3 regions of the Bradyrhizobium sp. LCT2 genome follow, and region 3 is predicted to be linked to each of the others. Evidence: riboswitches for the same ligand, from Rfam matches in the RefSeq annotation. Region 3 holds a riboswitch; each other region holds the start of a gene.

Region 1 (7,920 bases), 1.7 Mb from region 3:
CGACGCGGCGATCGTGCGGCAGGCGCAACTGACGAAGCCGACCGGCGCGCTCGGCCGGCTCGAGCAGCTCGCGATCGAGCTCGCGGGCCTGCAAGCGACCGAGCAGCCACGCGCGGCACGCGTACCGATCATCATCTTCGCGGGTGACCACGGCATCGTTGCGCAAGGCGTGTCGGCCTATCCGCAAGCCGTGACCATCGCGATGATGGCGAACTTCGCCTCGGGCGGCGCCGCGATCTCGGTGCTGGCGCGTGAGTTGGGTTCGCACCTGGAAGTCGTTGACGCCGGCACGCTGGCGCAGGAGGCGATGCCGGGAGTCGTCACCGACAAGCCGCGCAGCGGCACGCGCGATTTCAGCGTCGAGGCTGCGCTCACGCTCGCAGAGCTGGCCTTCGCCTTCGAGGCCGGCGAGCGTGCGGTTGCGCGCGCGGCAGCCAGCCAGCCCGATCTTCTGATCTTCGGCGAGATGGGCATCGGCAACACCACGACCTCGGCGGCGATCGCGGCGAGTCTGCACGGCGTGAGCGCCGAGGAAATCGCGGGCAGCGGCACCGGCGTCGATGCCGCCGGCCGTGCGCACAAGGCGCGCGTGATCGATGCCGCGGTTGCGCGCCATGGCGTTGCGGCTGCGTCGCCCGAAAAAATCCTGTGCGCCGTCGGCGGCCTCGAGATCGCGGCCATCTGCGGCGCCATCATCGCGGCCGCGCAGCGCCGCATTCCCGTATTGATCGATGGCTTCATCGTGTCGGTCGCGGCGCTGGCGGCCGTGCGCCTCAATCCGTCGTGCCAGCCGTTCCTCTTGCCGTCGCACCAGTCGGCGGAGCAGGGGCATCGTCTGGTGCTGCGCGCCCTGAACGTGCAGCCGCTGATCAGCCTCGATCTCAGGCTCGGCGAGGGATCGGGCGCCGCCATCGCGCTGCCGCTGGTGCGATCGGCCTGTGCGCTTCACAACGGCATGGCGACGTTCGCGCAGGCCAATGTGCCGGATCGCCCGGCCTGATCGGGCTCACACCACGCGCTGATTGACCGACACGACGCGCCAGCCGGTCGCGAGCCGGTCGATCCTGGTGAGTGACAGCGGATCGATCACGAAGCGCAGGGCAGCTTGCGGCGCAAGATCCAGCGCGATGCACAGTGCGGCGCGGATCGTGCCGGAATGCACGACGAGCGTTGCGGAGCCGGCTCCGATCCGCGACAGGCCCAGGCGGACGCGCGCGACCTGATCTTCGAAGCTTTCGCCGCCCGGTGGTCTCAGGTGCGCAGGGTCGCTCCAGAATTGCGCGTAGACTTCGCCGCCCATTGCGGCGAGTTCGTCATGCCGCCGGCCGGTCCAGTCGCCGAAATCCTGTTCGCTGAAGTTGCCCATCAGCTCCGGTTCGAGCCCCAATGCGCGCGCCGTCTCGACCGTGCGCCGCGACGGGCTGGCATAGCTCGCAGAGTCCCACGGCAGGCGCTGGCGCAACGCTTCCAGTTGCGCGCGATCGCCGAGATCGGCAGGCGCGTCCTGCGCGTGAATCGTCCCCGCGACGCCGTCGACGGGTGCATGGCGTATCAGCCAGAGGAAGGTCTCGCCTTCCATGCCTATCTCCAAGGAAGTTGGTCGCTGTGGCAATAACGCCGCAACTGCCACATTGACTCTGTCTCGATCGTAATCCTAGATGCTCGCGACGGTTTCCCCCGAGAGGGGATGAAAAGGGAATGCGGTGCGGGGATGTTTCCCCAATGCCGCGGCTGCCCCCGCAACTGTAAGCGGATAATCCTTCGTCAGAAGCCACTGGGTCCTCGGTCCCGGGAAGGCGACGAAGTGGTGACGACCCGCGAGCCAGGAGACCTGCCGTCAGCCGTGGTCACACGCGAAGATGTCGGTCGGGGAGTACAGACATTCGGCTTCATCGGAGGGCTGACAAGCCCAGGGTGAGACCTCGTTCGCTGTGACGTGCCACTGACGTCATACCGAGGTCCCGCTGTGTCTTCCATCCGTATTGTACGATCGCGCCGATTCCTGCTCGCCTCTGCTGCTCTCACGTCGTTTACAGTCGCCGATCTGCCCGCCGCGCTGGCGCAGCCGGTCCGCGAACCGCTGCCGCCTGTCGAGGTGTCCCCCGCCCAGTCCCGCAAGCCGGCCAAGCCGGCTGCCCGGGACGCACAGAGCGCGCGCCGCGCAACGCCGCGCAGGCCAGTGGCCGCATCGGCGGCGCCCAAGCCTGCCGTACCGGCCGCGGCGGCGCCAACGCCGCTCAACAGCAATGCGGTGGCGGAGAGCGCCTCGCGTCTCGGCCTCACCGTGCGCGAGACGCCCGCGACCGTCGAGGTGATCTCGGCCGAGACCATGCGCGAGCAGGGCTATCGCACCGTGTCCGAGGTGGCGCAGGGCGCAGTCGGCGTCACCTCCGGCGACGCGCCGGGGGAGCCGGCGGGCTTCTCGATGCGCGGCTTCACCAACAGCCAGATCAACACGCTCTACAACGGCATCAAGATCGGCCCGCAGAACATGACCTCGCGGATCATGGACACCGCCAATCTGGAGGCCGTCGAATTCCTGAAGGGCCCGGCCTCGCTGATCTCGGGCGAGGGCGCCGCCGGCGGCTCGATCAACCTCGTCACCAAGCAGCCGCACACCGGAGCGATCCGCAACGAGGCAGACTTCTCGTACGACTCCCTGAACTCGTTCCGCGCGCATTACGGCTCGGGCGGCAGCACCAACGTTCAGGGCCTCGACTACCGCTTCGACATCAGCCGCTCCTCGCTCAACGGCTTTGTCGACGACACCAACACCAAGACGCTCGACGTGTCCGGCCAGCTCAACTACCGCATCTCCGACAGCCTCAAGGTCTGGGGTGCGATCGAGTACCGCGAGGATCGCGGGAAGGCCTATTGGGGCGCGCCGCTGGTGCCGATCGCTTTCAGCGGCTCGCATGCGACGACGGGGATTGTTTCCGGCACCTACTTCAACAGGACCGACCTCGGGGCCGTCACGATCGACGACCGCACCTTCAACACCAACTACAACGTTCTCGACAACCGAAACGTAGCGCAAGAGGTCTGGTTGCGCGGCGGCTTCGAGCTGAAACTGGCGCCGGACCTGACGCTGAAGAGTCAGGCCTATGGTTACGGCGCGGAGCGGTCGTGGTTCAACAACGAGATCGAGGCGTTCGATTCCACGAAAAACCAAGTGTATCGCGAGCGCTTCTATGTCGCGCACAGCCAGCGCCTTGTCGGCAATATCACCGACCTGATCTGGGACACGAACATCGCAGGCTTCGACAACCGGCTGGTCACGACGCTGTCGTCGAGCTATCTCGACTTCGTCAGGCCAGGCGCGGCGAAATTCCCGAACGACTATGTTCCGCTGGTCGATTTCGATCGTGGCTATTACGGACTGCTCGCGACCAAGCAGCAGACCGCGCGCATCGACAACGAGGCGCTGTCGTTCGAGGACCGGCTGAAGCTGACGCGGACCTTCGCGCTGATCGGCGGGCTGCGCGTCGAGCATATCGGGCTCGACCGCAACTCGACCGACGAGAACGGTCTGGTGAACGCGGGCTTTCCGTTCACCAAGGACTGGGCGCCGGTGACGGGACGCATCGGCTACACCTGGGAGGCCGTTCCGGGCCTCACCTTCTTCAGCCAGTACGCGACCGGCGCTGATATCTCCGCCAACAACATCTTCCTGCTGCTGCCGACCCAGCCGCTGGACCTCACGACCGCGCGGACCTACGAGACCGGCGTCAAGCACCTGTTCTGGGACAACCGGGCGGAGTGGTCGTTCTCGGCCTACGACATCCTGCGCAAGAACGTCTATGCGGCGGCCGGCGGGCAGGCGCTCAATATTGCGGGACGGCAGGAGTCGAAGGGCGTCGAGCTCGCCGCCTCGGTGCGGCCGATCGAGCCCCTTCGGCTGTGGGGCAACATCGCTTATGTCGATGCGCGCTATGCCGACTACAATTTCGTCGGCGGATCGTTCTCGGGCAACACGCCGCCGAACGTGCCGCGCATCGTTGCCAATGCTGGCGCCTCGTACCGCTTCTTCACGCCGTGGCCGGTTGAAGTCGGCATCACCGGCCGTCATGTCGGCGACCGCTACAATACCGATGCCAACACGGTGACGATGAAGGCGTATACCGTCGCCGACGTCTATGCCTTCGTCGACATTCCCAAGACGGTATTCAACGCGGTCGATCAGGCTCGCCTGACCTTCCGCGTGCGCAACATCGCCGACAAGCGCTACGCGATATGGGGCGATCCGTTCTATCCCGACCAGATCTTGCTGGGCGCGCCGCGAACCTATGAACTCTCGGCCGCATTCAAATGGTAGGGCGCTGACCACATGATGGGCGCGATCGTCCTGCTGCATCGCTGGCTCGGGATCGCGTTCTGCCTGCTGTTCGCGATGTGGTTCGCGACGGGAATCGTGATGCACTTCGTTCCGTTTCCATCGCTGACGGAAGCAGAGCGGATTGCCGGTCTCGCGCCGGTGGATCGTACGGAGGTGAGGATCGGCGTTGCCGATGCCGTGGCCGCGAGCGGCATCGCCGATGCTACGCGCCTGCGCCTGATTCAGCGGAGCGATGGGCCGGTCTATGTCGTGTCGGGGTCCTCGCACCTTCGCGCGGTTCGCGCGACAGACGGGCAGGATGCATCGGTGCGGTCGCCCGAGGCCGCGCTCGCCATCGCGCGGGCTCATGCGCGCCAGCGCGGGCTCGATGCCGCGCATGCGGCTGTCGTTGCGCAGGCGGACTACGACCAGTGGAGCGTGCCGAACGGCTTTGATCGTCACCGGCCCTTGTTTCGCGTGGCCCTCGGCGATGCCGCCGGAACGGAGGTCTACGTCTCGTCGCGCACGAGCGAGGTCGTGCTGGATACGACGCGAAGCGAGCGCGGCTGGAATCTCGTCGGAAGCGTCCTGCACTGGATCTACCCGACGGTCCTGAGAAGCAACTGGGCGCTGTGGGACAGCGTGGTCTGGACGCTGTCGCTGTTGGCGCTGATTGCAGCCATGCTGGGTGCAGTGCTCGGAATCGTGCGGTCCAGGATGCGAGGATACAGGATCTCCTCGCCTTATCGCGGCTGGCACGCCCTTCATCATATCATCGGCCTCGTGGCGACCGTCTTCGTGCTGACGTGGATCTTCAGTGGATGGCTCTCCATGGATCACGGCCGGCTGTTCTCGCGAGGGCTGCTGACCCCGGCCGAAGCCGGCGTGATCGATGCATCGCCGGACTGGACGACCGCCCCATCGGCGGAACGGAAGCGAATATCGCCCTCGGCCCGAGAGGTCGAATGGTTTGCCGTTGACGGCAGCCTCTATCGACGCGAGCGGATTGGTCTCGAGAAACAGGTTGTGGTTGGGCCCGACAGTGAGGAGGCGCCGGTCGTCAGTGCGCGGGTGATCGGGAGCATGGTGACGAGGCTTGCGACGGCCTGCAATGCGCCGTCTATTCTCGCGGATAGCGACGATTATCCCGCGCAGTCCGTCGTTCCCGGTGCATCCGTCTACCGTTCCCGCTGCGGCGGCCTCTGGTTTGATATCGACAGCGCCGATGGCCGCGTGCTGCAAAGGCTGGATGCGTCGCGGCGAGCCTATCGCTGGTTCTACGGCGCGCTGCACACGCTAGATTTTCCAGTCCTGCAGGCGCATCCGCGTTTGCGCGATGTCCTGATCGTCGGCCTCTGCGCGCTCGGACTGGTGTTCTCCATCACCGGCATTGTCATCGGCTGGCGGCGGTTGCGTCTGTCTTTCGCCAGCTAGGACGCCCGATCAAACAAAAAGTGCGAAAACAACCCCATGCACAGTAGCCGGTGATAGTGGAATCAACGGCTTACGCAGGCATCGGCGCGATTTGACCCGTCGGGCAAAACAGGGGTATATTGCGACTATTCCGAAATCGTCGCGATCTCGCAAAGCTACGCCTGCAACTGCGCCTCGATATGCCGCGCGGCGCGCAGCAGCGTGCGGTCCTGGCCGCGCCGGGCGATGATCTGGAGGCCGAATGGAAGCCCGCGGGAGTCGGTGCCGCATGGAAGCGAGATCGCCGGCAGGCGGGCGTGATTGACGAACGGCGTGAACACCGCATGCGCGCGCGGGCTCGCTGCACGGCCGCCGATCATGTCGGGTCCGAGCTGGGTGAACGGCCAGGCGACGCAGGGGACTGTCGGCGTCAGCAGCAGATCGACCTCGGCGAAGAAGGCCGCGAAGGCATTGGCGATCGCGGCGCTCGCGACCAGCGCACCCGCGACGTCCGCGCCTGACCAGGACAGCCCTCGCTCGATCTGCCTGGCGATGTCAGGGTCGAAGACAGTCGGGTCCTTGCGAAAAGCGTCTCCATGGAGCGCGGCAAGGCCAGCGTGCTGAAGCGGCATGAGGGCCTCTTCCGTCGCACCCGCCGGCCAGGTGGGATCGCGCAGCGCGATGCTGAGGCCTGCGGCGGAGAGACGCGCGACTGCGGAAACGAGCCCGTTGGCGACAACGTCATCGACCGCAACGTCGAGCCCGAGCCGCGGTGAGAAGGCGATGCGAAGGCCGGCGATGTCCTCGGCTTCTTGCGCAATGCCGGCTGCATCCGGATCGCGCGCATCGACACCGGCCATGGCCTCGAAGGCCAGCGCGATGTCGGCGACGTCGGCGGCGATCGGCGCGATGACCGACAGACCGAAGAACGGCTCGGCGAAGCCGGGTCCATAAGGGATCGCGCCGTAGGACGGCTTGAAGCCGGCGACGCCCACATGGGCCGGCGGCCTGCGGCTCGAGCCGCCCGCATCGGTGCCGATCGCGAGGGGCACGAGGCCGGCTGCGACGGCGGTGGCGGGTCCACCAGAGGAGCCGCCCGGCGTCAACGCGGGATCGAGGGGATGTCGCGTCGGGCCGAACAGCGGCGATGTCGTGACGCCCTTGCTGGCGAATTCGGAGGTTGCGCCAATGCCGACGATGACCGCGCCGGCCTTGCGCAGGCGCTCGATCGCAATTGCATCCTGTGGCGCGATGAAATCGGCGAACAGGCGCGAGCCCTGCGTGATGCGCCAGCCGCTGGCCCAGATGTTGTCCTTGACGAGGATGGGGACGCCGGCCAGCGGCATTGTCTCGCCGGCACGCAGGCGATCGTCGACCGCCGCCGCGTCGGCCAGCGTGCGTGCGGGATCGGTCGTGACCACTGCGTTCAAGGCCTTGGCGGCGTCTATGCGGCCAAGGGCGGCCTTCGCCGTGTCGACGGCGGTCATCCGCCCGGCGGTGACGGCGGCTGCGATCTCGCGCGCACTATGCGTCGGTTTTGTCATGGCCTCCCCACATCAGCGCCAATGTGCCGCAGAGGGCAAGACAGGCCAAGGCGAAGAACGCCGCGCCAAGGCCGGCCACACCGTCCAGGATCGACACCACGGCCGGCGCCGCCAGTAGGCCCGCATAGGACGCGGTCAGCACCGCGCCGGTGGTCTCGCCGATCCGGTCCTGCGGGGCGAGGCGCGCGATCTCGGCGATGAAGACGCCGTTCCAGCCCGACGCCGTCAGGCCGAACAGCGCCGCAACTGCGAACTGCCAGGTGCGGCTGAGCGATCCGCCGTCGAGGCCGAGCAGCGCGGCGCAGAAGGCCATGCCGAGGCCGATGACGATGAGCACGGCGCGGGGGGCGTCGAGGCGCATGGCGACGTAGCCCCAGCCGAGCCGGCCGACGAGGCCGCCGGCTTGCGCGCAGGCGAGCGCCATGCCGGCCTCGATATGGCTGAGACCAAGCTCGCGGGTGCCGAGCGTGACGAAGACGGTGTTGAGCGACACCTGCATCGCGCTGAACGGCATCGATGCCAGCGCCAGCATCGCGATCCGCCGGTCCGCGGTCACCAGTGCCAGCCGCGCGCGCAGATCGAGCTTTGGGGGCGGGACGAGCTTGCCGGCGTAGGCCGGCCGCAGCCACTCGAACAGCGCGATCGCGA
Region 2 (7,920 bases), 3.2 Mb from region 3:
CTAAGGCTAAGGTTCAGCTCCGGGTTCTTGCCGAGAGTCGGCCTGGTGTGTACGCTGCTTTCCTCGCCGGCGTCTTTGGTCTCGGCGGCCTTAGCGGGGCCACTCTTCTCGGGCTCCAGGTTAAGGACAACCTTATCAAAGACCTTGTCGACTGTCCCGCCCAAGGCAGAACCAATCGCCGCTCCGGCGGGGCCGCCAAGCCATCCGCCCGCAGCGCTTCCGATCATTTCTCCGATCATCAGTTTCTCCTATGCTGTCTTGTTACGCTCAATAGACGACTCCTCGCCTAGAGTTCAGCGTGCTCATGCTAGGGGCGCTACCTTTCCAGAAGCTGACGAGTCATCCGAAGGGACTGTTGCGGCGGCCCAGCGCTTGCTCGACTTATCGGTTCGCTCAGGCTTGTCTAGCCGCGCGTATGGCTCGGCGCGTCGGAAAGGATAGCGTTACCGTGCTTGCCTGCGTTCATGCGAATTGTTCGTTCTTGCGGAACGAGCGGCGGCGTTTCGGTTGCGTGGAGCGACGCGACCGGCCGGATAAGGCGATCGAGTTGGAGTGACTGGTTGAGTCATCCAGTCCCCAGCTTTGGCCGTTGGCGGATGCCGAAGGGGCGCAGGTTTGGCGAGCCCCTGATGCTGTGGAAGCTGACCGTCTAGTGGCCCGCACGCATACAGATCGCATCTGAAGTCTATGGATTGCTGTACCCCGATCGGTGTCATCGCAGCAAGTGCGACGTCGATAGTTTATTATCGTCAGCTTTTCGACAGGTATTGCGGGTAGCGTTTCTGACGTTGAATGCGCGTGCGATATGCTCGTGCCATAACTGCGGAGTATGAGGACGGAGTGGCCTCTTCAGGGACGCAGGTGCTAGTGACGACAGGCATATATGCGCTTGGGTGGGCTAATGGTGTGCTCATGCAGGTCTGAAGGGCGTGTTCGGTTGACTAGCGCGTAAGGCTTGCAGGTTTACAGCTTTCTTCAATGCAACAGGAGTGAACTAAATGCCGTATCTTCCCGTGGCCGGTCTTCCCGTGGTCGGCGCGCTCGATTCGACGATGAACGGAGTGGTGCCGGAAGGCGCGGTTGTCGCTCCTGCTTTCAACGCCTTGTTGGGGCAGTATGCCCCGGTGAGCTATCAGTACCTACCGGTAGCTTCGCCAGCCCTGGTCGGTTCGGTCGTTACAAGTGTTGTTCCCGTCGCCGTGGCTCCAGCCGTCGTTACTACCCAGGCGTACATGATGGCGCCGCCCCCTCCCACCATGCTGGTGGGTCAGCCGAATCAGAGCTCTGAGCCTCCTGTGGATCCGGTGTGGACGCATGAGGTCAAGGATGGCAAGGCCACGATCAATCTCGGCGACAAGTATGCGATTACGGCGGACGAGAAGGATGGCACCTGGACAGTTCGCAACAACCAGACCGGCCATGTCACGAAGATCCATGGCGACCCCCACGTCGACGCCGACGGAGACGGCAAGGACGACTTCGATTTTAAGAAAGATATGACGTTCCAGCTCGACGATGGCACGAAAATTACCGTCAATAACGTCGACTACGGCAATGGTGAGGCCATCTCCTCAAAGCTTACCATTACAAACGGCCACAACGCGATGGTTGTGGAGGGGCTCGGCGACGCTAAGGATGGCAAAAACAACCTGAGGGTGACGCAGTCCAATGCTGGAATGACCCTTGATGAGTTGACAGCCGATGGTGCTCAGACAATCTATGAGAGCGGCCAGGGTTGGGTCGATGGCGCCGGACGCGCGGTAAATCAGGCGAGTATCAATGCGGGTGAACGGGGGCGCGGACCGGGCAACTACCAGTATGCAAGTCCGCCGTCAGGCTGTGCGAGCCCCGTCTTCTTCGTTCCGCCTCCGCCGCCGCCCCTCGCGATGGTACCGGTTGCGGTCGCTCCGACTCCTGGGCAGTCGCCTCAGTCGGCGCCAGTTTGGTCGCATGAGGTGAAGGACGGCAAGGCGACGATTAACCTTGGTGATAAGTATACGATCACGGCCGATGAGAAAGACGGCACCTGGACCGTTCGCAACAATCAGACCGGCCATGTCACGAAGATCCACGGCGATCCTCACGTCGATGCGAATGGCGACGGCAAGGATGACTTCGACTTCAAGAAAGGCATGAGCTTCGAGCTCGATGACGGCACAAAGATTACCGTAGACACGGTCGATTTTGGTAAAGGCAAAACCATTTCCTCAAAGCTGACCATCACCAACGGCGACAATGCGATGGTTGTCGAGGGACTCGGTGATGATAAGGATGGAAAGAACAATCTGAAGGTGACCCAATCCAATGCCGGCCGAACCCTTGATCAGCTGACATCTGATGGAGCTCAGACAATCCACGAGCAAAATCAGGGATGGGTTGACAACTCCGGACGCAGGGTGACGCAGTCGGTCATCGACCACAATGAGAACCCGGACGCGCCGCCGGATTTCAAGACCATGATGCGGGAAATGATGTTGCGGCGGGTTGCGTGAGGCCGAGTCCATCAATTGGACAAATTGTGAAGCGGGCGGCGCTAGCGCCCGCTTCTCATGTTCGGCGAGCGACGATGAGAATAGCAGGTGCTGCCGCCTATGAATCCAGAATCGCTGCTCGCGTCCGACGATCGCGCAGTCAAAGCTTTGGCCCCAACCGGGCCAACAGCAGCCCGTGACGGCAGGACAAAGTACTGGCAACATCTTCCAATGCTGTGGCGAAGGCGCACGAGTTGCATACGCAGGAGAGCCCTCACGCTCTGAGCGCCAACGATGCTGGCCCTCAGGAAAAGTCCTTGAGATCTCTCTAGCAGACAGGTTCGCGGTCAGCCGCGGATCTGAACAAGGACAGCCTGGCGAGCGCAATCGATCCTCGAATGAGGGAAATGTTGCACGGCTTGCGTGCTATCGTTCATTACCCCTTGCTGAGAGCGCTCGTATCGTCATTCTTGGGCGGGATAGCAAGGAGCTTGCCGGTGGAGCTTCGGCCTTGCTGTGCAGGTCTGCCGCTGCGGAAGACCAAAAGTCGCAGCAGCGTTTGCCGAGAGAGCCGGGTGCACACCGATTTGTGGACCCGCTCGGCAAGCCATTTGGAGCATCGCTGAAGGCGCGTCTGGCTTGCTGCAGGTACCAAGTCCCACTTGCTTCGTCCAATCGGGCTCGTTTTAAACAGCGGGCCCGATGTATCCCCATCCCGCCTCACCCCTCATCCAGCTCGCTCATGGCATCATCCATATCCGACTGGGAGTCGCTTATGACTTGCGTGGCGACGGAAACGAGCGCCTTCTCGAAAGCTTGCTGCAACAATGCCGCAGGCGACCGGTTGCCGCCGTTCGCCGCGGTGTCGGGGTCTGCGCCAGCCTCTGGCCTTGTCGCTGCGATATCGGCGGCGCCTGCGTCCATGTCGTAACACTCACATAGCGGCGTCGCCGCGAGATGACCTGCTCTCTGATAGCAGGGGCAGCTTGCGAGAAGCTGACGAAGATCGCGTCTCTGATAAATTCTGCGATCACTGATGTTGAGTTGATTTGCCTCGTGGAATGTCGATGTGCAAAGGACTGTGCTGGCACGACACGAAAGGTGGATCGGCTGGGCATCTGTCAGCGAAAAGACCGTCCGGGGGCAAGCCCTTGGTGAGCGAATATTAAATTCCGGCTTGGCGAAATTCTGTTGCATCATAAAAGTCGCCACGTTCAACCGCCGCGATGCGGTCCAGCAGGCAATCGAAGGACAGATCTCCCAAGCCAACTGTCCATGGCAAGATGCAGCAGATGTGACGAAATCGACCTCGCGCTTGCCGTTCTTGTTCGCGGTTCTGAATGTCAAGCACCTAGATTGCGAAGACGCGGCGCGGCTGATCTTGATTCTTTCTAACCCTGCAGAACGATTTTTCCGGCGCGTGCGCAAGCGTATCACGTTGATGGGGCTACGAAAGCCTGCGCGCTTAGCCCGTAATTATCACAGTCGCTGCCGTTCGAAGTTCAATAGGTCTTCGAGCTCCCACAAAAGTGCCGCGACTCTGAGGATCGCTTTTGGCGCCAATTTGTCTTCTCGTACGCTGCAATAAGGAGGCCCGCCCTCTGTCTCACGATGCGAGCCAAAAAAAGACGCGATGGGGTTGCACCTCGCCAAACTTCTGGGATAGGTCGTCAAGTACTTGGAAGTAGCAGCCGGCGACCGGGTTGCAAAATGAGATGGGAGACATTTGGGTGCGAACAGAGTTTTCGTGTATCAATCGGTCTAAAGCGATCTTTGATGACATTTATGCTTTGGATGATCCAAGGGCATACTTCTCTGTCCTGGGCGACTTGGATTATATGATCCCGGACGTGGCTGAGCCGGTCGTGCGACAAATTCTGGCAGCGAAAGCTTCCGCAACCGGTCTTAAGCCTGTCGTTCTTGATATTGGATGTTCATACGGCATCAACGCAGCAGTGCATCGCTTTCCACTGACCTTCGGGGGCCTGCGTCACCGCTACGCTCGGCGCGAAATGAGGGCGATCAGTTCTGAGACACTGGTGCGCCTCGATCGCAATTTTTATGCGGCTTGGCCCGATGTCGGGTTGGCGCGGTTTATCGGCTTGGACGTGTCGGCGCCGGCGATTAGCTATGCAACAAACGTTGGCCTCCTGGACCAGGGCATTGTCGCTGACCTTGAAAAAGACGCGCTATCGACAGACAGCGCGCAAATTCTCCGCTCTGCGGATGTTATCATGTCGACGGGTTGCATCGGCTATATTACCGAGAAGACGTTCAGAAAAATTCTCGATGCGACCGAGAGATGTCCATGGATCATCTCCTTCGTGCTACGAATGTTTCCATTTGAGTCTTTGGCCTCGACCTTCGCGAACCGTGGCCTTGTGACGGAACGTCTTTACGGCGCGACATTTATCCAGCGCCGCTTTCGCGATGCTGAAGAGTTTGAAGGTTGTTTGGCCAGCTTGGCGGCTCTTGGCGTTGATGCGACCGGCCTTGAATCAGAAGGGCTGTTTCACGCCGATCTGATCTTGTCTCGCCCTGAGGCCGATGCGCGCGCCACTCCTCTGGAAAACATTGTCACGGTCGCCAGCGGCAGGGGGCGGCCGATCGGCCCCCGTTACGTTCATGTTGAAGGCACCGAGGGCTTGCAGGTCGCGCTAGAGCCATGACAGGTCAGAAGCCGCTACGCTGCGCGCCAGCCCCGTTCTGGGCTGGATCAGGAGGTCGAGAACGAAGCCATTCTGGCCAACAGAGCGCCGCAGCCGATGATATTTCGGAGGGATGGACCTCTGGCTCGACCATGCGCAAGCCGAAGTAAAAACCAGGAATATAGCCCACGCGGGACCGATCACTTTCGAGCGGGAGGCTATAGCGCGAGCGATAAACGTGCTGGTGTTCTAGTTCTCGGCCGCTCCATTCGTTAGCTTGACGGTGTCCTTTTGCCCTCGGGAGCTTGATCTCCCGCAACGGAAGGCTTGACGAATCTCGTCGGGTGCCGCCTAGATGTGGATCTGTCTCGGTCTTCTGTCCTTTATTTTGTGGGACCGAAGCTAAGAGGGAACCCGGTGCGCCGAACGGCTGCTCCGGGGCTGCCCCCGCAACTGTGAGCGGCGATCGGTTCATGTCAGTGATCGATCTCTCGTCAGTCGATCCACGCTCGCTGATCGGCAAGGGACGGGTCGGCCTCCTCGACTCGACCGGCACCTATGACGTCGATCGCTTACGACTTCTGGAAGCGGCAGCAGCAGACCCATCGGATGGGCGAGGAGGTGCCGCTCGGCGCCGATCTCAAGGACTGGGCGTCGGACCGCGTCACCGCCAACGAGCGCGCGCTGCTCGCCCAGATATTCTTCACTCAGTCGGACATCGAGGTCGGCGACAACTATCTCAAGCGCTACATCCCGATCTTCCAACCGCTCACCGTGCAGATGATGATGGCGACGTTCACCAACATGGAGACCGTCCACATTGACGGTTATGCGCTGCTGCTCAAGACACTCGGCATGCCCAAGACCGAGTTCGAGGCATTCCGCGACTATGCGCAGATGCGCGCCAAAGCGGACTACATGCACGAGTTCGGCGTCCATACCGTGGCTGACGTCGCTCGCACCCTTGCGATGTTCGGCGCCTTCACAGAAGGCATGGCGTTGTTCGCGAGCTTTGCCATGCTGCTCAATTTTCCGCGCCACAACAAGATGAATGGCATGGGACAGATCGTAAGCTGGTCTGTGCGCGACGAGAGTCTCCACTGCGAAGGGATCATCAAGCTATTTCACGAATGGCACCGCGAAACCGGCGTGGTGACGCGCTCCGTCCGTAACGACATCATCGACGTCGCCAAGACCATGGTGAAGCTGGAGGAGAACTTCGTTGATCTCGCCTTCGGCCTCGGCAAAATCGAGGGCATGCGGGCTGAGCAGATCCACGCTTATGTCCGCTATGTCGCGGATTGGCGACTGACCCAGCTCGGAATTACCCCGGTCTTCGGCTTCTTCGAGGCCAGAGAGAGCGGGTTTACCCAGCTCCGGCCGCATCCGTTGCCACGGCTGGTCGAGATCCTGAATGGGGTCGAGCACGCCAATTTCTTCGAACAGCGCGCTACGGAGTACTCCAAGGGGCGAGCCGCGGCAGCTGGGATGGCGAAGAGGGGGGTGGGCGGCTTTCGGCCGTATGCAGGACGACCGCAACAGCGTTTTGTTGGAGCGCGATCCTGATAATGCTCGTACTTTCGCAGAAGTCCGCTGATGCTTGCGGAGCAAAGCTCGACCAGTGACATTAATCCAGCCTACCGAAGCTGTGATAGTTGACCCATGAGGGCGAGCCGTTGCAGTCACGCCAATACTATCAATCGCTCGCGTCCTTGCATTGTGGGTGCTCACGTCTGCCAACAGGGCAGGACAAGCGGCAGGCGGGGCAAGCAGTTCGAATGTTGGACCTGCGCGGTCAGAACGCGCCTATCCTATTTCAGAACGCACTCTCACCTTTGTCGTCGAGGACATGACCGTCCCGCGATCTTCTAGAATCCCCGCGGGATGTCGCTGGACGCGCTATACCGACTTTGTCCTCTTTAGCGCCAGCGCGTTTGTTTCTAGCGCGTCCATATGAACAATGATCTCATCCATATCGAACTTTGGCTTAATCGGGTCGGTCGGCCTTTGATTGGACGCTGCCGTGACCATTGCAATTCTGAAATGTCCCTCAAAGAGGAGCTTGGCCGCGGAATAGCCGCCGGCCCGATCGCCTTCATCAGGTGCTCGTCGGCAAGGTCGCTCTGTCGGCCCTCGAAGATGACCCTGCCGTGGCTCGGCTACAGCCGCTAGTGAATGGGCGGATCTTCCGGGTCTGCAGGTCGGTCTTCCTCCATACCTTCGGGCCAAAGAGTCGGGTCTAGCGACGGTGTGAGACGAATGAAGCCCTCTTCTCTCCATTCGGCTGTGTGAGGCACGCCGAGCATGGTGAAAACCTGCGTTGGGTCGTGCTTGCTCGGCTTCAATCCGCTGCGCTCCAGCATGTCGATTTGAGCGCCTGTGGCTGGTTGACCAGCGAACACCCAGTAATCCTTGGCGAGATGTCCGTTCAGCATACGGAACTCGGAAAGCTCTGGCGGTGCAGCTTCGGGAGGCCCAGCTTGAGGCGGTCCCGCTTGCAATGGCGGGGCGTGAGAGGGGCCGGCGTGCGATGGTTCAGGCCGCAATGGGGCGACGCACGATGGTCCGGCATGCGATGGCTCTGCCTCCGATGCCTCCACGTGCGGTTGCTCGGAATGCGACGGGTCGACTTCCACATTCTGCCATATCAGATCTTGATCGAAACCAGGATGTTCCTCGATGGCCTGAGCGATGGTTTGCTGCGAGAGATGTTGCGGGAGGTTTTCCGGCTCTGGCTCGGCATCGGCCGCAGGGGGCGTATACAGATCATCCTGCCAACCCAAGTCTGGCAAATAGCGGAG
Region 3 (7,920 bases):
CTAGCGCAGCATTCTGGTCGCCTGCGAGTGCCCGCGCCAGGGTTGCAAGCTCACGCATCTTCTGAACCGAGAAAGCAAGCCAACGCTTGACGTCGGAAGCGAGTCCGGTCTCGAGTTCAACATCGACCGGCACATGAAGCAGCGAACAGGATGGGGCGATCTGTACACGATCCTTGCCAAGCTCCGCAATCGCGGGTTCCAGCCGCTGGCGGAGCGACGACAAATTCGACCGCCATACATTCCGGCCGTCGATGACACCGAGAGACATGACAAGATCACTTCGGCCGCCAGCGATGATCTGATCCAATAACTCTGGCGCTCGAACCAGATCGAGGTGCAGTCCGGCAACTGGAAGGCTCAAGGCGGTGTCCAGATTGTCGCCTAGGTCGCCGAAATAGCTGGCAACCATGATCTTGATGGCCGGCCCCTCCTTCGCGAGCCGGTTATAAGCATGTAGCAAGGATTTTCGCGCCACCTCGCCCAGATCAAGAACCAGGCAGGGCTCGTCGAACTGAACCCACTTTGCCCCGCGTTTGGCCAATTCCTGCAGGACCTCGATATAGACCGGTATCAGATCGTCCAGTAGCGAGAGTGGCTGGAACGCAGGATCGGCACTCTTGCCGAGCTTTAGGAATGTGACCGGCCCGATCAGGACAGGGCGGGTCTGGAAGCCAAGGGCCTTAGCTTCCTCATACTCCTCGATCGGCTTGCGAGAGCACAGTCTGAAAGTCTGTCCCCCGTGAAACTCGGGGACCATGTAGTGGTAGTTGGTGTCGAACCACTTGGTCATCTCCTGCGCGGGTGCGCCAAATCCGCGCGGTCCGTGACCGCAACTCGCATCCTGGTCGTCGCATTGTGAACCGCGGGCCATGGCGAAGTACGTCTTGAGCGAAACGGACTCGGCTTTCGAGGCGTAGATGCCCGGGATGGCGCCAACCATGACACTTGTGTCGAGCACCTGGTCATACAGCGAGAAATCGTTCGATGGAATCACCGTGACGCCGATAGAATTCTGACGAGCCCAGTTCGCGGCACGCAGGCCAGCTGCGTCCTCGAGCAACTGCTGTTCGCTGCTTTTTCCGGCCCAATAGCTTTCGAGAGCGCGTTTGAGCTCGCGCCTTGGACCCATGCGTGGCGTTCCGAGCGTGGCAACCGGAAGGGAGAGAAGAGACATAGCGTTAACCCCATGTTGGGGGCAAAGGCCATGGCGGACGCAGGCAGGGGAAGTCGCGCGTGCGACGGCTGCTTAGCGCACCACCGGGACACCCCGCCCGCGGACGAATAGATGTCGGGGCAGGTCTCCTGGCTCGCGGGTCATCGCTGCTGTCCGGCCTTCCCGAAGCCGCGCAGGCTTCAGTGACATCGTTGGACAGCGGCTCGCCGCTCACAGTTGCGGGGGCAGCGCCGGCATTTTCACCGGCTTCCCTCTTAGCTCCGGATCAAATGCAAACCGGAGAACCTCGACGAGTTGGATTATCGGCAAGAGAACTCTTCCGTCAACCTCTCAGATTATATCTCAAGCTAACGCTGCGACATCTGCTACGGGAATGACGTGCATATCTTTCGTTGACCACGATGTAGAAGCGCTCTCCAATCAGCGATGTCGGAATGACCATCGGAGCTGCGTGCGCGTGGGGCCGCACGCCAGATCGGTGGAAGGGGCAAATGCGGCTTGCGCGGTCGGGACTGCTGCCTCGAGCAGAACGCATTTGATGCGAGTCCCGGCTTCCCAGCGGTTCATCGAGCACGTCCGCCATCCAACCGCCTTCTCGACCAACAGGATCCGTATTGAATAGGCCTAAGACACCTGGCGAAAGTCAGCAACATACCGGCGAGCATGTTGATTTGCGGTGCGAGCCAGACTCCAAATGCTCGGCGTAAAGATCGGCTTGGCGTCGTTGGCCATCGAGTGCAATCCGCAGCTGACTGAGGCTGCTCTCGACTTCCGGAGCCGCCGCATATCGCGAAAGGAGCGCCAAACGCGCCGCGGCCCCGTGGCCACAAGCGCCCAAAGGCATGGCAGAGATCGAAAGCCCACATTCCTGCAACCGAACCAAACGGTTCAATGGCGGCAAACGTGCTCCGAATTCTCATCAGGAACTTGGCACCGAAGCGTTCCCCTGCGTCGTCGAATATCCGGTGCGGGACGAGGATGGGTAAGCCGCGATGGATAGGCTGAATGGAACGATCGAAACGTGTGCAAGTCGGAAAGTCGACAAAGAAGACACAAAACCGGTAAGAATTTCCGTCTGTTACCTGGCACGAAGAATGCAAGTCATCGGCATGCCCAGGCCCTCCTGCTGGGCATGTCCAGCACAGCAAATCCGGGCTGTCGCTGGCGACTGAAGTTAGCGGCGCGTGACATAGAGGGGAGCGCCTGCTCGCGCGGGACACCATCGGTCGCCCCGTCGCGTCGACGCTAACTTATTGCGCTCGCGCATAACAGGTTGAAGGTTGCCCGCCTTGAAAGACGTGTTGATGAAAAACCAGATAGGCCGACGGTTGTGAAGAAAATGTCTGGAAGACGCGCGCTATGGTTTTGTCTTGGTCCATCGCTGATCTGCCTGGTCGGACTGGCTGCGACGAGCAACAGTGTTCGTGCCAACGAAAGCGCCCTCGTCGAAAGAGTCAAGTCCACGTGGCGAGCGCAAAACGGTGAGACGATAGAACACATTCTCTCCAACGTCTCGAAGGTCGCACAGTTCGTCCCTCGAACGTGGGGCGTTGCTGAAGGATTTGACCGAGATGAATATGTTTTCGTTTCCTGGACCAGGCACCGGGACAATAAATCAGACGAACAGTACGTTATCACCTGGAAGATCGCATTCGACGGAACGATTCAACTTGCGTCGACCTATGCAAAGCCGATGGAATTGGGCTGGCGCGCCCTGGCGCTCTCGTTGATCGCCAGTGAAGTCGCGGATGGCGAAAGGGACGCAAATCATCGCTTTCTGCATGACCTGGCCAACTTCGACTTTGTCACGACCACGCGAGGTCCGCTCGGCAATCTTCTGCGGCAGGGCCGCTGCACTATCGTCGAACCTGTTGGAGTGGACTACTTGCCGAAGCCGAATGATAAGCCGACCGAGAAAGGGGGTCTATGGCGCGTTCTGCTTTTGGTGAACTGTAATATCCCCGGGCCCCGCTTTTTTACTCACAACGGGGTCATCATTTTCGAGAAGAGCGAAGGATACGATTGGGAGCCGCAATCCTTCTTTGCCAAGCGTATCGCGGCGTTCCCTCCCGGCTCCTGGTTCGATCGCATAGAGCCAAAGGAATGGGAAGAGTTAGACGGGCGCGACAGGCCTCGGTAAATAGTCGCGCAGAGCAGGATCGCGCCGCAGCTCTTTGGGCGCCGAGCGCCTCAGAGCAACTGCAAAACATATGCGCTCCAAAGTCGCGGTGTTTACGCCTTCGCAACAGTCGCGAGCCTTCGGGCCGTGATCGGAGCGCGCGCAGAACCTATTTCCCTGACCCGTTCGCGGGCTCGATTTTGACAACGACAGCGTTCACGAACGACACGGTCGTGCCGTGGCGCCGCTCACGATGTTGAAGTCACTCGTTCCAGGGCCTACAAGAAGGACGGTCAGGCACTCGTCGCACAAAAGAACGGAGCTATCGTTCGCCGCCTGGTGGGCTACGGGCGGCAGATGACGGGCTGCCCCAGCGAGGCCTGTTCGATATGGGTGATTTGCCGATGGGACGCCGCCCGTACGGATGATCAACGATACACGGTGAACTTCAAATTCACGTTCAAGGAGGGCAATGTCCTGCCGTCGCCCGATGAAGCCGGCCATTTTGTACGAGGGCCCGGTCGGATCAGCTGATCTGCTGGGCGAGCATAGAGCACGGCCCGATCGAGCGTCGACGATCGATGATGCTTGCTTCTCAAGAAAAGCGGCAGTTGGTCCGCGTGGCGCGTCAATATGCGGTCAGTACCACGAAAGAGCGGCCGCCCATCGGGCAGCCTGGGTCATGAACAATCCGGTCCGATTATACGAACGGTGCGGCAGCACCACGTACGATTATGTGGAGCTCGGAGGTGCGAAAAGCCATAATGTGATCGGTATCAACGACCATCCGGCTGGCTGTACGAAAGAGAGCTCCAGGTTTTGCAGGGTTTGCGCAACGAGATTCCGACTCATTTACGCAGCGAGGGGTGAGCTGAACTCCTTGGCGCCTTTGTCCAAACCGGTCAGAGGAAGCGAGACCATATTTCTACATCGGTCTTTTCGCGACAAGAATTTTACGACGAACTGTCATCACCGTCGTCGAAACCGTCGGCAGCCTTCTGTCTGCCGATGCAGGTTGGCACGAAGCGTAGCAAGGTCGCTCCTCCACGACTGACTTGCGCTCGACCGCCGAAAATTCACAGGCGCTTTTGTTCAAGCGCGTGAGAAACAGCGTTCCGAGGTCCGGCTTTCTCCTGCATCTTCGAGCGATGGGGATCTCCTCCTCAGGTCGTCAGGGTGCAGTGCGCGCCGACTGAGAGAGACCGGCGAGCCTCGAAGGATACCGAGACACGCACACCGTAAGAAATCGCTTGAACCTCACGCTGCGTCAGGTCGTAGGTTGGAAATCACGACCAAGCTTTCATAAAGCACGTCGAACGATGCTGGCCCAATAACGGACATGGTGCGGTCAAGCAGTCGAATGTGGCGGCGCCGGATCGTGCGTAAACATGGACCAAGAACGAAAGGTTAGTGTCGGGATGAAACACCGCCGAATGATGGTCGCATTGCTCGCCGTCATGACATCTCCGGCTTGCGCGGCGAAACTCAGCGACGCTCCGCGCATCCTCGACGGCAATACGATCGAGATCGAGCAAACCAAAATACGGCTCTCAGGCATCGAAGCTCCTGCGACTGATCAGATTTGCGTCGACGCCCACGGCCGGAAATGGGCTTGCGGCGTAGCGGCTCGCGACGAGCTTATCAAGCATTCAAAAGGACGAACGTGGGATTGTCATACCACAGGAGTTGATGAGTACAGGAGGTCACTCGGCACTTGCTTCATTGAAGGCGAGAATGTGAACGCCTGGATGGTACGCTCGGGCTGGGCACTTTCGTCGGGTCGATCTAACCCTAACTACGCCATCTATGAGTTGGTGGCGAGCACAGCCGATGTGGGGCTGTGGTCGGGGGCGTTCATCGCGCCTTGGGACTGGCGTCGCCGCAACAAGTCGACGATCATCGTCGGTGCGAGCTCGGTTCCGATCAACGCTCGGGAACTCCTGCTCGGTTCCACTCTGTTATCGGACCCGCCCTCGCCCGAGTGTCTGATAAAAGGCACCGTGGACCGCAACGGCGAGCGCATTTATCACCTGCCCGGACAACTCAGTTACGAACAAATCGACATAACGAAGATGCCTGGTGACCGCTGGCTCTGCAGCGAAGCGGAAGCTGAAGCCACCGGGTGGCATAAAGCCGTGCGATGAGGTGAAGCACATGCATGCAGGCCGTTCTCCGAATATGTCCTATCCGACCAAGATCGCGCCTTCGCGCCGCTCGCTGTTGCTGTTCGCTGTTTCGGCGAGTTGCCTGCGGCTTGCCAACATTGTCGATGCGAAGGAAGCAAAAGCGCCGCCGAAGCCAGATAACCTGCTCTCGCCGGATGCTGCGCTGAAGCGGCTGATGGAAGGGAACGATCGCTATGTCCAGGGCACTTCACGAGGCGACGATTTCAAACGCGAGCGCCAAGTCTTGGTCGATGGGCAAAATCCTTATGCGGCGGTTCTGAGCTGCGCCGATTCTCGCGTGGCGCCTGAACTTGTCTTCGGCAGCGGACTTGGTGATTTGTTTGTCTGCCGTCTCGCCGGCAACTTCGTCAACGATGACACGCTCGCCAGTGTGGAATATGCGGTCGCCGTGCTGAACACGCCGCTGATCCTGGTACTTGGTCACGATCATTGCGGTGCGATAGACACCACGGTCAAGTCGCTCCACCACGATAAGCCACCGCCGGGGCACATTTCATCCCTCGTCGCTGCGCTTGCGCCTGCGGTAACGGCATCTCGCCAGCAAACCGGTGACACGTTCGCCAATGCAACCCGACAAAATGTAATCGATAATGTCAACAAACTCAAATCGGCGGGCCCGATTCTGAACGCGGCAGTTGAGCAGAACAGACTGAAGATCGTCGGGGGCCTGTATCGGCTCGACACCGGCAGGGTCGATTTGCTGAGCTAACGCTGGCACCTTCGGGCGGCCGGCTAGTCGTTTGCCGCCTGATACAGGGCTTCGGTCGAGTTCTACGTAATCACTCGTCCATCGGCTGCATCAAATGCACCGAATACAATTCGCTCCACAAATGTCATAGCTTCGGGAAGACCTTTGGTATGCGCGGCCTCTTAATTCTCCTCGTACTCTACGTACTCATGTTGGCAATGCGAGACCAGCACCAAGAAACACTCATACCGCGGCCGACAGCATCCATACCTTCACGTTGATCCGCCAAGCCCACAGAGGTGGTTCAAGAGGCAGATTGCGGTGCGAGGCATGCGCTGGGGCTGAGCTCTCGGCCTCAGGACACGCGACAATTCCGGCAGACCCTCACCCGCGATCCGGCAAGTCACCTATGGTTCTGCTTATAATCACCAGCCTCAGTCAGGGCCGAAGATCACATAGAGCAGGATTACGACCACGACCACTGCCCAGCCGGCCGATGTAAAGAAAATTGCTACTCGCGTCGGCATCGGACGATCTCTCCTGCATCAGATTTTTGGAGACCGCCAGTCTCGGAAAAGCAGCCTCGTTGCATCTGCTTGGGAACGCCTCGACGTGCCATCCAAAGAGCGTTCCTGGTTCTGCGCAGGCCGGGCTTGTCATTGCGATTTGAAGTGCGCATCGAAATGGAGCATCTTCGCGCGCCGACGCGCACCTTTGAAAATCGCTTTGCCGATGCGGACATCAGCCCCATGATCGCGGCTCGCGCCGTCATCGCACGTCGCCCCAAGTCTCTTCGACCAACGCATCAATCATGTCGGATACATCAACTTGCCCGACGTTAAGCGTCAGCGAGATCCGCAACCTTGCCGTTCCCACAGGCACTGTTGGGCGGCCGTATCCCGCGGATATCAAAGCCGCGCGCCTGTAGTGCAGAGGCGAGCCGCATCGCGCGGCCGTTGTCACCCACGACGTAAGGAATGATCTGAGAGTTCGAACGGCTCGGGCGCCCGCACACAACGAGCTGACGATGTGTAAAGTCGATCAGATCGATAAGGCGTTGCTGCCGCTCGGGTTCCTCCTGCAGGATCAAGAGTGCTTCTCGCACCGCGACAGCCATAAGGGGTGATGCCGCGGTGGCGAACACAAATGGACGGCACCGATTGACCATGAAGTCGCGCAATACGCCGGAAGCAGTGACGAGCGCGCCCGCCGCGCCCAGCGCCTTCTCGCAAGTGTGGATCACCACCAGATCTTCGCGCCTCTCATAGGAAGCGGTGAGCCCCCGGCCCTGCTCGCCGTAAACGCCTGTGGCATGAGCCTCGTCCACGACCAGGAACGCCTCGTAGCGCTCGGCCATTGCGACCAGATCTTTAAGCGGCGCGAAGTCACCGTCCATACTGTAGAGGCTCTCCACCACGATCCAGATGCGCCCCATTCCGCCCTTGGCGCGCCAGTCGCTAATCGTATCTGCAACCGACTGTAGATCATTGTGGGCGCTTATCCGAAACTCGGCTCGACCCGCTCGCGCGGCTTCATGAATGCTGGCGTGCACGAGCGAATCGAGAACGAGCAGATCGCCCCGCTGCGGCAGCGTCGTCAGAACAGCGAAGTTTGCGATATAACCGCCGCCAAAGAACAGCGCTGTCTCCGATCGGAAGAACTGCGCCGCCTCGGCTTCGAGAGCTTCGTGCTCCTCGCAATTGCCGCGCAGCAGCCGTGACCCACCAGCTCCGATCGGCGTGCCGCCCTCAAG

Evidence for each region. A riboswitch is a leader RNA that binds a small molecule or an ion and turns the genes downstream of it on or off. The one in region 3 is predicted to bind cobalamin.
Region 1: another riboswitch for cobalamin. It lies ahead of EI171_RS31595 (TonB-dependent siderophore receptor); the one in region 3 lies ahead of metE (5-methyltetrahydropteroyltriglutamate--homocysteine S-methyltransferase).
Region 2: another riboswitch for cobalamin. It lies ahead of EI171_RS10510 (ribonucleotide-diphosphate reductase subunit beta); the one in region 3 lies ahead of metE (5-methyltetrahydropteroyltriglutamate--homocysteine S-methyltransferase).

Annotation. Positions count from the first base shown of each region.
Region 1 is NZ_CP034432.1:6,603,628-6,611,547, reverse strand. It holds gene cobT (nicotinate-nucleotide--dimethylbenzimidazole phosphoribosyltransferase) at 1-1,000, shown strand, start outside; gene EI171_RS31600 (histidine phosphatase family protein) at 1,007-1,579, opposite strand; cobalamin riboswitch at 1,652-1,854, shown strand; gene EI171_RS31595 (TonB-dependent siderophore receptor) at 1,967-4,315, shown strand; gene EI171_RS31590 (PepSY domain-containing protein) at 4,328-5,749, shown strand; gene EI171_RS31585 (amidase) at 5,905-7,272, opposite strand; gene EI171_RS31580 (MFS transporter) at 7,253-7,920, opposite strand, start outside.
Region 2 is NZ_CP034432.1:2,084,135-2,092,054, forward strand. It holds gene EI171_RS10490 (hypothetical protein) at 1-239, opposite strand, end outside; gene EI171_RS10495 (DUF1521 domain-containing protein) at 999-2,492, shown strand; gene EI171_RS45475 (hypothetical protein) at 3,192-3,899, opposite strand; gene EI171_RS10505 (hypothetical protein) at 4,187-5,140, shown strand; cobalamin riboswitch at 5,472-5,744, shown strand; gene EI171_RS10510 (ribonucleotide-diphosphate reductase subunit beta) at 5,729-6,685, shown strand; gene EI171_RS45480 (hypothetical protein) at 7,288-7,920, opposite strand, start outside.
Region 3 is NZ_CP034432.1:8,271,704-8,279,623, forward strand. It holds gene metE (5-methyltetrahydropteroyltriglutamate--homocysteine S-methyltransferase) at 1-1,174, opposite strand, end outside; cobalamin riboswitch at 1,275-1,478, opposite strand; gene EI171_RS39115 (nodulate formation efficiency C protein) at 2,448-3,314, shown strand; gene EI171_RS39120 (thermonuclease family protein) at 4,727-5,437, shown strand; gene EI171_RS39125 (carbonic anhydrase) at 5,448-6,188, shown strand; partial or broken gene EI171_RS39130 (8-amino-7-oxononanoate synthase) at 6,936-7,920, opposite strand, start outside.